DNA from 4 places in the Clostridium thermosuccinogenes genome. Region 2 is predicted to be linked to each of the others. Evidence: predicted binding sites of a transcription regulator. Region 2 holds the regulator's gene; each other region holds the start of a gene.

What was found. Region 2 encodes LexA, which represses DNA repair genes until DNA is damaged. Its sites were predicted from a motif close to CNAACANNTGTTNG; they were not measured.
Region 1: the regulator LexA is predicted to act here: its motif matches at 1,949-1,962, upstream of recA (recombinase RecA).
Region 3: the regulator LexA is predicted to act here: its motif matches at 1,283-1,296, upstream of CDO33_RS19610 (putative DNA modification/repair radical SAM protein).
Region 4: the regulator LexA is predicted to act here: its motif matches at 1,692-1,705, upstream of CDO33_RS09915 (DNA polymerase Y family protein).

Annotation. Positions count from the first base shown of each region.
Region 1 covers NZ_CP021850.1:1,920,808-1,924,021, reverse strand. Annotated here, with positions in the region: gene CDO33_RS08440 (metallophosphoesterase family protein) at 1-1, opposite strand, end outside; gene CDO33_RS08435 (regulatory protein RecX) at 93-713, opposite strand; gene recA (recombinase RecA) at 863-1,918, opposite strand; gene murJ (murein biosynthesis integral membrane protein MurJ) at 2,027-3,214, opposite strand, start outside.
Region 2 covers NZ_CP021850.1:2,040,757-2,043,970, forward strand. Annotated here, with positions in the region: gene CDO33_RS08990 (P-loop NTPase family protein) at 1-59, opposite strand, end outside; gene CDO33_RS08995 (hypothetical protein) at 555-770, opposite strand; gene yneA (cell division suppressor protein YneA) at 881-1,168, opposite strand; gene lexA (transcriptional repressor LexA) at 1,443-2,096, shown strand; gene hfq (RNA chaperone Hfq) at 2,483-2,722, opposite strand; gene miaA (tRNA (adenosine(37)-N6)-dimethylallyltransferase MiaA) at 2,821-3,214, opposite strand, start outside.
Region 3 covers NZ_CP021850.1:4,490,744-4,493,957, reverse strand. Annotated here, with positions in the region: gene CDO33_RS19620 (DnaD domain-containing protein) at 1-786, opposite strand, end outside; tRNA gene CDO33_RS19615 (tRNA-Arg) at 1,109-1,185, shown strand; gene CDO33_RS19610 (putative DNA modification/repair radical SAM protein) at 1,421-2,800, shown strand; gene CDO33_RS19605 (TIGR03915 family putative DNA repair protein) at 2,819-3,214, shown strand, end outside.
Region 4 covers NZ_CP021850.1:2,268,534-2,271,747, reverse strand. Annotated here, with positions in the region: gene CDO33_RS09925 (OadG family protein) at 1-167, shown strand, start outside; gene CDO33_RS09920 (sodium ion-translocating decarboxylase subunit beta) at 288-1,418, shown strand; gene CDO33_RS09915 (DNA polymerase Y family protein) at 1,739-2,989, shown strand; gene CDO33_RS09910 (hypothetical protein) at 3,002-3,214, shown strand, end outside.

The sequences.
Region 1 (3,214 bases), 120 kb from region 2:
TAGCTTTCTCTCTTTCGTCATACTTGATATTTTAAATTATATCACAATTGAAACAAGTATATAATATAATTACCGCTATGGGGATATTTCCCCTACTTTTCCTTTATAATCCTGTTTATCACCTTGCTGGCAAGGTTGTAGCTGAATCCTCTGCCGCAGAGAAAGGTATAGGCTTTTTTTTGCACCTTTTCATCCCTCAGGTCATATCTTCCGAATTTCTTTGATATAAGCCTCAGAGCAATTTCCTCATCATCCTGGTCCACTTCCCTCAGTACTTCATCTATTATCTCATCCTCTATACCCTTGTTTTGCAGCTCCATTTTCAGCATTCTAACCGACTTTGGTTTCAGCTTAATCCTGTCATTTACGAACTTCCGGGCATATACCCGGTCGTTTATATAACCCATATCCTGCAACTCTTCTATTGCTTTTTCTATCACATCGCCGTCATACCCTTCCCTCTTGAGCTTTCCATAAACCTCCCCGCTGCTTCTTTGCTTGAGAGACAGGTATTTTACCGCAGCATATTTGGCAGCTCTGACATTTACTGTATTCTTAATGTACTCCACATCCTCCTCGGTAAGCTCCTTTTCTTCATAAAGGTTTAGGGAGATGTAATCCTCCCGGGAAATAGAAAAGGAATAACTCCCATCAATATACACCAGCAATATGTCCTTAGAGTTTTTGCTTTCCTCCACCGACGTGATAACCATCGCGTCCTCCTTTTTTATTGAAACAAAACAGGAGCATGGTTTTCAAAATAATGCTCATCATAATTTCGACCACCAGCTCCTACATTTAGTTATACATTTTATCATCAATGAAGAAGTACCATCAGTAAAATTCTATATTAATGTCGGTTTTATTCATCGCTTTCCGGCATTTCATCGTCATCCGTGCTTATAGGCTCGGTTGCGGAAAAGGAATTCACCGTCGAGTTTTTATAAAACTCCCGGATTTTTGCTTCTATTTCGGCAGCGATATCTTTATTCTCCTTAAGGAACTGCTTCACATTCTCTCTGCCCTGTCCAATCCTCTGACCATTATAAGAGAACCATGATCCGCTCTTGTTGATTATATCCAGGTTTACACCCACATCCAGGATGTTTCCTTCCTTTGATATGCCTTCGCCGTAAATTATATCAAATTCTGCCTCTCTAAACGGCGGCGCCACCTTGTTTTTAACCACCTTAACCCTCGTTCTGCTTCCTATCATATCGCTGCCCTGCTTGATGGTCTCTATCTTTCTGACATCAAGCCTTACCGATGCATAGAACTTCAGAGCCCTTCCACCGGGGGTAGTTTCCGGGTTTCCAAACATGACACCAACCTTTTCCCTCAACTGGTTTATGAACACAGCAGTAGTTTTTGACTTGCTTATAACCCCTGCCAGCTTTCTTAAAGCCTGCGACATTAGTCTTGCCTGCAAGCCCACATGAGCGTCGCCCATCTCTCCGTCTATCTCTGCTTTCGGAACCAAAGCTGCCACAGAGTCTATTACAATAACATCGATAGCTCCGCTTCTTACCAAGGCTTCCGCAATTTCCAGCGCCTGTTCGCCTGTATCAGGCTGGGAAACTATCAGATTATCTATATCAACACCTAAATTTTTGGCATAAACCGGATCCAGAGCATGCTCCGCATCAATAAACGCTGCATCTCCGCCTGCTTTCTGCGCTTCTGCAATTATATGCAGCGCAACAGTGGTTTTACCGGAGGACTCCGGCCCATATATCTCTACTATCCTTCCCCTGGGAACGCCACCTACACCCAGGGCAATATCCAGACCAAGAGCTCCGGTCGGGATAGCCTCCACATTCATATGGGCATTTTCTCCCAGCTTCATAACAGCTCCTTTGCCGAACTGTTTTTCAATCTGCCCCAATGCCATTTCCAGTGCCTTTTTCTTCTCAATCATATCAACATATTTCCTCCTTAGAGAAATTAACGAACATCTGTTCTTAAATCAATTATATATTATAAGGATTTTAGTGTCAATATTACTTTTGCATTTTTTTACAAAAATTTAAAATATTTTCGAAATTTTTCTATAACCTTGCGCCATTTTCTCCATTGCAGTTTTAAATATCTCAACAGCTTCATCAACCTTTAACAACATGGCAGTGATAAAGAACACCAGTGCTCCGACCGAGATCTCCATCATCAGGTATACGAGCTCGCCTATTTTTGACTTAATGCTGAAAGGCCTGAGGAAATCCACCACAGCGAAATGATCCATCACTGCAAGCACCATACCCATGACAACTGAAGCGAGGGCAACCTTTATAATGAAGTTCATAAGTTGTCCGATGTTCAGTGATTTTGTTTTCTTCTCCAGCTTAAACATCAGCATGCTGGCATTGAGCATGCTGGACAGGGAGTAAGCCAATGCAATCCCTGCCACCTCAAGATTTGTCATGCTGTTGAAAAACTGGCACAGCAAAGCATTTGCCGCGATGGTTATTGTGCCTACATATAAAGGTGTTTTGGTATCGTTTATCGCATAAAAAGCTCTGTTGATTATGGCCAGCATCGACTGGGTAATAAGGGCAATGGAATAAAAAATCAATATCCTTCCGGTCAAGGCGATGTCAACCTTGTCCGACCATTTATAAATTGCACTTATCACAGGAACATTCAAAATCATCAAGCCCACAGTGGAGGGAATATTCAGCATAAGAACCGTTTTTAAACCTTTGCTCACGATTCTGCTGAAATCTTCCTTCTGGTCCAGCACAGACTTCTCTGACATGGCAGGAAGCAAAGCCATACCCATGCCCATGGCAAACACTCCGTAAGGAAGCTGCCAGGTATCATTGGCATTTCTCAAAGCCGTTACGCTTCCGCTGGAAAAACCCGAAGTAAACTTGTTCAGAATCAGCAAATTAATTTGGGTAATCGAGGATGCCAGCAGGGAAGGCACAGCCAGCCTGAATAACCTTTGAAAACCGGCATGCCTTATTTTAATTACCGGCCTGTAATATTTCATATTTTTAATGGCAAAGGACAGCTGAAATAAAAAATAAAAAAGGGCGCTGCCCATAAACCCCAAGGCCACCTTTTCCACGCCAAACCTGCTGAACATCAGGACGCTCAAGGCGCTTCCCAGGTTATATAATGATGGACCATAGGCTGCGGCTGCAAATTTCTGATATGAGTTCAGAACGCCGTTAACCAGTCCGGCCAGCATCAAAAATGAAACGGAAGGAAACAA
Region 2 (3,214 bases):
CAGGACGTAAAAGGCTCATTGAATAGTACCAGTGTGTCGGAATTGATTCTATTAATCAATTCGGATAACTCCTTGAGCTCCCTTGACAATCTTCCATTATAGACTGGAATAGAAATCATCAGAATAAAGATGCTGAAAGATACTGTCTATTTGCAAATCCTTATATGCACTATACAACCATGATGGTTGGGCATTCATGTCTGTGTCTGTTTCATAAAATAAAATATCTATACCCATGATCAACACCAAATCTAATAAAATAAATTAACGGCTTTGGCAATCTATGTAATTTATGTTCAATTATATAACACTTTACTAATATGTCAATAATTTAAGGGATATGTCTTTAGGCTAGTGATTGAATTAACTTCCCTTTTTATTTTCACTTTTTAATGTTTTCTTTCTGGAATAATAAACAGCTTTCTATGATTTTGTCATAGAAAGTTGTATTCAAATCGGAGTTCATTGAACTGATAGCTGGTAAAGCCAGGCTAAACCCAGGTATTGAATGATAGTACTGAACTTGGCAGAACCTTATTTATCAGAACATCATGTCATTCTTTCTCTTTTTCATTATTATTGAAATTTTCTATCATTTCTTTTTCTTCTTGAATGTCCATGAACTCTTCCAAATAAACAGTTCTATATTCATCTATATCATCCAGGCATTTGCAACAGTTGTCGCACCTTTTCTCCGGGTCCAGGTCGCATATGTCGCATTCGCCACAATCAACGCATTCCCGGTCATACAACAAACATTCCTTGTTCATACTGATATACTCCTTTTTATTGCCATTATTAAGATAAATTATAACCGGTGGGAATGCATTAGTAAACATGGTAATTCAAAAAGTATGCAGCTGATTAAGCTTTCGTACTGCTAACTTCCGACAGGTATCAAAAGCTTGGAGCCTGCATATATGTTGCTGCCGGATAGATTGTTTATTTCTATTATTTTATGAATGTACTCTCTCAAATCTCCGCCTGTGCTGTATTTTTCGGCAATATTCCACAGGTTGTCCCCATGAAAAACGGTTATTTCCATATATGTAGGTTCCTTATATCCCTGTACGCTTGCGGCAAACAAGGTTGTAAGCATTATGAAGGTTATGAAGGAAATGAATAATATGAATCTCTTCTTGTTCTTCAATACATACCTTTTTCTCATAAAACCGCCTCCACAACAGAACATTTGTTCCTTTGTTAACTGAATTATATACGAACATTAGTTCTTTGTCAATAATTTGTGAAAAAAATTCGAACATTAGTTTGATTTTTGTAAAAAATATGTTATAATAAGGTAGAAAGAATGCCGAACCTGTAATTAAGCCAGGTGGTATGGCCTGCATCATTATCCGTGGGTCTGGTTACATATTGATTTACTATAAATTTTCTGGCTTATGAAAGGTTGCTATCAAATAATTCGAACTGAGGTGCAAACCATGCAAAAAGATAATAAGAGTCCGCTTAATGAAAAGCAGCGGAAAATACTTGAATTTCTTAGACAGCAAATAGATGAAAAAGGGTATCCTCCTTCAGTAAGGGAAATATGCAGCGCTATGGGTTATAAATCGACCTCTACTGTACATGGTTATATCGAGCAGCTGCAAAAAAACGGTTATCTTCAGAAAGATCCTACAAAGCCCAGAGCGTTGAAGATTATATCCAATAACAAGGAAACGGAAGTTAGAAAAGAAGGCGAGTATTATTCCAAAAAAGAGCTGGTGGATGTGCCTATAGTCGGCAAGGTTACAGCAGGACAGCCCATTCTCGCTGTTGAGAATATAGAAGACACCTTTCCAATCCCGGTGGATTTCGTACAGAATTCTACGGCATTTATGCTGAGGGTTCAGGGAGATAGTATGGTGGAAGCAGGCATATTAGACAAGGATTATGTGCTTGTTAAGCAGCAGTCAGTGGCATCCAACGGCGATATTGTTGTTGCTTTGATTGGAGATGAGGCGACGGTTAAAACCTTCTACAAAGAAAAGGATTATATCAGGCTTCAGCCGCAGAACAAATATTACGACCCCATTATCGTCAAAGAGGGCGTGTCAATTCTCGGGAAAGTGATTGGTGTTTTCAGAAAGCTGTGATTCAATAAGCTTTATAGCTTATTTCTGATACGATATTGCGATATTATGCGGATTAAAGTACAGACTTAAGGCAAGGGACGGAATTGCAGTGCTTTAATCCAAGGCTTCTTGTGTAAATGTAAAGATTTAAATGACATATAGAGATTTTAAGAATAAACTAAAGAGAGTATCAAGCAGATTAATGGATTGGATAACACCGAAGTGCAGCATAAGCTCAATTTCTTATTTTCAAAGCTTACAGCAGATGCATGGAAAACTATATAGCAGAACAATCAATGACAGCATAATAAAATAGGGCCTAATAATATGGACCCTATTTTATCATGCACAGGTAAAACTTCTGAAATGGATATATCAATTATATTGCCCATAAAAATAAATATATTTTATTCTTTGTTATCGTTGAAAATCAAATTTACCATTTTCATCGGGCTTACAGTTGATATGGCATGTTTATAAACAAGCTGCTGCTTTCCTTCGCTATCCAAAACTACAGTAAAGTTGTCAAATCCTTTTACCATGCCTTTCAATTGAAAGCCGTTGGTAAGATAGATTGTAACGGGAATATGATCCTTTCTTACCTGATTCAGGAAAACATCTTGCAAATTAATACTATTCTTAACCACAATAATCCTCCTCTGTTTTCTGCGCTTGCATAAATATTGACACATTGTATATTAAATATATAATGAGCAATGTTTTGGTTCATCATTTTAATATTATTCTATAGGAAAATTCCAAATGTTGCAAGATAATCTTTGACATTTTCCAATAATTCTAAATGTCCGTCCAGCTTGTCGACGTCAATCCAATGGACATCAGGTATTTTTTTGAACCATGTCATCTGCCTTTTGGCATAATGTCGGGTATCCCTTTTAATAATATAAATTGCTTCGTCCAGTGAAATCTCTCCTCTTAGGTAGGAGAGGATTTCTTTGTATCCAATACCTTGCATCGCCACGGCGTTTTTGTCGTATCCCAGTTCTACCAATCTTTTGACTTCATCCACCAGGCCCTTTTCCATCATCAGGTCGACCCTCTTATTGATCCTGTCGTAAAGAATTTCCCTTTCCATTCTCAATCCAATCAGTATATATTCATATTTTACAGCCTGGGTT
Region 3 (3,214 bases), 2.3 Mb from region 2:
ATCAATATACTTGAAGTTGGGATTTGTTTTTGCTGTAGTTTTCTTTAGCGCCAGGTCTATTACTTCAAAATTGTATTTGTAATCCATTGTCCACTTCTCAACATATTCATCCTCGTATTCGGTAAGGTTCCTGCCCAGCTTGAGCTTTTTTGATATCTTACCGCGGATGTCGGTGAATTTCTTGTATTCTTCCAGATATTTTTCCAGGTCGAAATAGTTCCTGATATTTTTGTTGTACCAATTATCAGCAACTTTCACAATATAGCTCTTGGTAAGAACCTTATGCTCGCTGCAGTGGCGAAAAAGGGCATACATTACATCTTCATCAAACTTATACCTGTCAAACCACGCGTCAATGTCAGTATACCAGGAAGGGGGCATCACACCCTGGAAATATGTATTGTTTATTGAGGTTATGGTTTCACTGCGCTTTTTATTTTTCTCCGAGTTTGATACAGCTTCTTCAGGCGTAGATGTAGTTTTGAGCCTGTACAGCTTGTTTATTTCCTTCTCTTTAAGGTCGGCAAGTACAATGTCATCCTTGCTTTTGGTTATAATCCCGACACTTTCCAGGTAAGTGAATGCATTCTTCAGCTTTTGCTCATCTATCTGGAGCTTTTTTGAAAGCTCCTCAATGGAAATCTGTTTATTATATTTACATAAAAACAGACAGTATATGTACACTTTTACATAATCCCCATCCATGGAAGGGAGATGCTCGCTTATGAAAATGTCAGGCACAAGCGTGTCAGAAAATAATATGGACTTATATGGTTCTATGTTCATCGGCAACAACCTCATTTCAATAGTATAAACAATACATTCCTGGATTTCAAATGGTATATGGCTTAACTCCGGCCGATATGGAATGCCGCACTTTTCTAAGCTTTTGACTTCAGGGTGCGGCATCCATATTAATCTAATTATATCATATAAGCTTGGCCTATTACAAAAGAGAATAAACCTTATGAACGGCGGCAGGGAAATAATTGAGGTAAGTTTAGGTTTGTCCTTATAAATGCATCAGACAGGAAAATGATGAATTCCATAATATCCTATTGCATTTTTTCTTTGTTTGTATTAATATATTATATGTTCTTCTTAATATGCGCCCATAGCTCAATTGGATAGAGCGTCTGACTACGGATCAGAAGGCTGCGGGTTCAAATCCTACTGGGCGCGCCAAAAAAAAATAAGAGCCTGTAAGGGTAATAGCTTACAGGTTTTTATTTTTTCTGCAGATTCACCGGATTCAATTGTTGTTTCTTATCTCTCATAAAACCGAACAAATGTTTGCATACGCAAAAATTCCATGGTATAATATTACCCAGATGGTACAAGTTACATATGAAGAGCTCAAGAAGATTCATAAGATAGGTTTGGGAAGTGCGGAATTATGGAAATGATAGTCGCTAATTCTATGAGTAAACTGGATAAGCTGAAAATACTCGCCGAAGGGGCAAAGTATGACGTATCCTGTGTCTCCAGCGGCAGCTCAAGAAAAAATACTTCAGGAGGGCTGGGAGACAGCTTTGCAGGAGGAATATGCCACAGCTTTACCCCTGATGGCCGCTGCATATCGCTTTTAAAAGTGCTGATGAGCAACGACTGCGTTTTCAACTGCGCTTATTGTGTAAACAGGATATCCAGTGATATTCCGAGGACCACTTTCAGTCCGGAAGAATTAGCCGATATAGTCATCAATTTTTACAGGCGCAATTATATTGAAGGGCTGTTTTTGAGCTCTGCGGTACATAAAAACGCGAACTACACCATGGAGCTATTGCTAAGGACACTGAAGCTTTTAAGGAAAGAATACAGATTTAACGGATACATACATGTTAAAGCAATACCTGGCGCGAGTCGTGAGCTGATAGAACAAGCAGGGCATTATGCGGACCGCATGAGCATAAATATTGAGCTTCCGTCCAATGACAGCCTGAAGCTGCTGGCACCTCAGAAAAATAAAGAGACGATATTGGGGCCCATGTCCTATATTAGTTCAATGATACAGGAAAATAAGGAAAGTATGAAAAAGAGTAAAAACGTTAAATATTTCGTGCCGGCAGGGCAGAGCACTCAGCTTATTGTGGGGGCTACACCGGACACCGATGTCAAAATCCTGAAACTCAGCGAAGCCTTATATCGGAAATATAATTTGAAAAGGGTGTTTTATTCTGCATATGTTCCGGTATCAAACCATCCTGCCCTTCCACAGATCGCCAAGCCGCCTCTTCTTCGTGAACACAGGCTGTACCAGGCAGATTGGTTGCTTAGGTTTTATGGGTTCAGCGCTGATGAGCTTTTATCGGCAGATCATCCGAATTTCAACAGGTATCTGGATCCAAAATGTGACTGGGCATTAAGGAATCTTCATCTTTTTCCGGTAGAAATAAATAAATGTGATTATGAGACTTTGCTGCGTGTGCCGGGTATAGGGGTAAAATCCGCTCAGAGGATCATCACTGCACGAAGGAGAAGTTCCCTTGACTTTGAGGACATTAAAAAGTTTGGAGTGGTGCTGAAAAGAGCCCAATATTTTATTACCTGCAAGGGAAAATCCTATTGCAAAATAAAATTGAATGACGATTTTATCTATCAAAACCTCCTGCTTAGCAGTGCAGAAGAAAACTCCAAACACAATTACCCGGTTCCGGAATATGAGCAGTTATCCTTTTTACCTCCGGAATATAATGGACATGGAGGCCGTGAGATCTATAGCGGAGGGATTCCCGGCAGGGAGCTGGCAAATATAGTTCCGCGGGCGGAGAGGTTTAAGTCCATAACCGGAGAATTGTAGCAAAAGGAGCGTTGTAAAATGAGGGAAATGACTTGCTATATATATGACGGGACTTTTGAAGGCTTGCTTACGGCAATTTACGAAGCTTTCTCAAGACGGGAAAAGCCTGGAAGGATAGCATCTGTCAGGGGATTACAGCAAAGCTTCCTGGAGCAGTATGTATCGATAGATACAGACATTGAAAAAGCAAAAAGGGTTTATCATTCAATCAGCAGTAAGATTTCTCCCGAGGCTCTGGATAATGTTTACCGGGTCTATCTTGCCGACAGGGAGGAGAACAATGCCGGTATAATATATGAATACCTGAAACTTGGCTGGAAATTAGGGGCCAAGGTAGACTCATACCTTGCAGACGATAGAGTGTTAAAGGTACATAAAATAAGGCAGAGGGTTGACCTGGAAGTTCACAGGATG
Region 4 (3,214 bases), 230 kb from region 2:
AAAAGGACGACAGTGAGCTGGTAGCTGTATTGACTGCTGCCGTAATCGCGGCAATGGGCGGAAGTTCCGAATCCAACATACATGTGAAATCATACAGGCGCATACCCCAGATTTCTCCCGTATGGAATTCCGTCAGCAGAAAGGAGCAGATAGCTGCAAAGCTGTAGGTATCTAAGCTTGCAGGTGTTCTTTGCATGTAATACCCTGAAAGTGTTTTTGTTTTGCATTAATTGTACAGTATGTTTAAAAAGCTTTGCACAATTTAGTTAGAAGGATGGTTGTTATATATGCTTTCAGAATTCATTAATACCGTCAAAGATCTGATATTAAACTCAGGCTTCGTTCAGGGCAACTGGAAGGATTTTCTCATGATCGGCATTGCCTGTTTTCTTATATACCTGGCAATCGTGAGAAAATATGAGCCGCTTCTTCTTTTGCCCATATCCTTCGGTATGCTCCTGGCAAACCTGCCGGTGGTAGGCTTGAGCTCTTATGATGAAGGTGGACTCATTTACTACCTGTATCAGGGAGTAAAGATGGGAATATACCCGCCCCTCATATTCCTTGGCATCGGGGCGATGACCGACTTCGGTCCTTTGATTGCAAATCCTAAAAGCTTGCTTCTCGGTGCGGCTGCCCAGTTGGGTATTTTCATAACCTTCATAGGAGCCAGTGCCTTAGGCTATACTCCCCAGGAAGCCGGCGCGATAGGCATTATAGGTGGAGCTGACGGACCGACGGCCATATTCGTTACTTCCAAGCTCGCTCCTCATCTCCTCGGTCCTATAGCCATTGCTGCATACTCATATATGGCTCTTGTTCCCTTGATACAGCCGCCTATCATGAAGCTTCTCACAACCAAAAAAGAGAGGGAAATAGTAATGAAACAGTTAAGACCTGTTTCAAAAACGGAAAAGATCATATTCCCCATCATGGTAGCGATAATTGTTTCCTTCATAGTCCCTGATGCTGCCCCGCTTGTGGGAATGCTGATGCTGGGCAATCTTTTCAGGGAAAGCGGTGTCGTTGAAAGAATAAGTAAAACTGCACAGAACGAATTGATGAATATTGTCACCATCTTCCTTGGAGTTTCCGTTGGTGCAACGGCAACAGGGGATGCCTTCCTGGACAAAAAGACTTTAGGCATCATTGCTCTGGGGCTTGTAGCATTCTCTATCGGTACTGCCGGCGGTGTGCTTTTTGGCAAGCTGATGTGCTTTGCAACAGGAGGAAAGGTGAATCCTCTTATCGGTTCAGCCGGAGTTTCAGCCGTTCCTATGGCTGCCAGGGTTTCCCAGAAGGTCGGCCAGGAAGCCAATCCGGGAAACTTTCTCCTCATGCATGCTATGGGTCCGAATGTGGCAGGTGTTATCGGCTCGGCTGTCGCGGCCGGCGTGTTGCTCAGCGTATTGGGTTAATTGCCTTGAATTAAGCTAAACGCCTTGAGCCGCGGGCTCTAAGTAGGAAAAAGGCGGGAGATTGAACCTTTCGCCAGTCAAATAAAGATTACGAAGTCAAGGTCTGATTCCGGAAGAATATCGGAGTCAGGCCTTTTTATATGCTTTCTCACGTCCTGTATGATCAAAAAACTAAAACCGTTTGCTTCAGAACAACAAATGTTCGATGATCCGTTTTTCTTTTTCATGGTATGAAATAACCCGGTTATGCATAATTTAAAATAGGTATTTACACGAACACTTGTTCGGTATTATAATAGGGTGTGCGGGGTGGAAGAACTATGAATGACAGGATTATTATGCACGTGGATGCAAACAGTGCCTTTTTGTCGTGGTCTACCGTGTATGCTCTGCAGCATGGCGGAACAGTTGATTATCGGGAAATACCATCCATTGTAGGGGGAAATCAGGCGACCCGTCATGGTATTGTGCTTGCTAAAAGCATTCCGGCAAAAAAATATGGCATACAGACCGGTGAGCCTGTTGTCCAGGCGCTGCGGAAATGTCCGTCCCTTGTGGTGATTCCTCCGGAATACCATGTTTATATGCAGTGCAGTTCTGCGATGCTGGAAATATTAAAGGATTATTCGGACAGGATACAGGTTTTTTCAATTGATGAAGTATTTTTGGATTATACCGGCATGGAAAAAGTATTGGGAGATCCTGTGAAGGTAGCTCACCACATTAAGGACAGGATTAAAAAAGAGCTGGGGTTTACGGTTTCCATCGGCATATCCACCAACAAGCTGCTGGCGAAGATGGCTTCGGACCTTAAAAAGCCCGATGCTGTTACCACCCTTTACAGAGAGGAAATACCTTTCAAGATGTGGAAGCTCAATGTCAGGGACTTGTACATGGTTGGTGCGGCTACGGAGGCAAAACTCATGAAAATGGGGATATATACCATAGGAGACCTGGCCAATACGGAGGTGGAATATCTAAGATACAAGTTTAAAAGCTGGGGTGAGGTTTTATGGTGCTATGCCAACGGAATTGAGAATTCGGAAGTGAAGCCCGAAGGGGAAATACCATATGTAAAGGGCATAGGGAACAGCTGCACCATCCATTTTGATGTGGAGGATCGGGAAACCGCCCACAAGGTATTGCTGTCATTGGTGGAAACGGTGGGCATGAGGCTGCGTCACGGCAATTTTTGCTGCAGGCTTGTACAGGTGTCGATAAAGACCAACGAGCTTAAGTCCTATTCCCACCAGAGGAAGTTTTTTGTCCCAACGGACTGTACAAACGCCATATATGAAGAGGCATGCAGGCTTTTTGATGAAGCCTGGAAGGGCGAACCTATAAGGAATTTGGGGGTGAGGGTATCGGAGCTCTGCGGAAATGATTTTGTTCAGCTTTCCATGCTGGAAAAGGATTATGAAAAGCAAAGGAAGATAGATAAGGCCATAGATGGCATAAGAATGAAATTCGGAAGCCTAAGCGTCTTTAGGGCAGGATTCCTTTACTCCAGGCTTTCACCGCTCCAGGGCGGCATAGTTGAGGACTTTCCGGTGATGACAAGCATACTTTAGAAGGTGAGATAGATGAAGGTTTATATGAAACAGATAAAAATGATAGCGTGGTTTTCGGAAAATGGCACTTTGACGCCTTTTAAGTTTCAGATAAAGGACGACAATAATGAGTTTATTACTGTAAAAATAGGACGTATCTCGGAAAGAAGTGAAGAGAAGCTGGCCGGCAATCGAATGATGGTTTACCGTTGTCAAAGCGAAATCAACGGGGTGGAGAGGCAATAT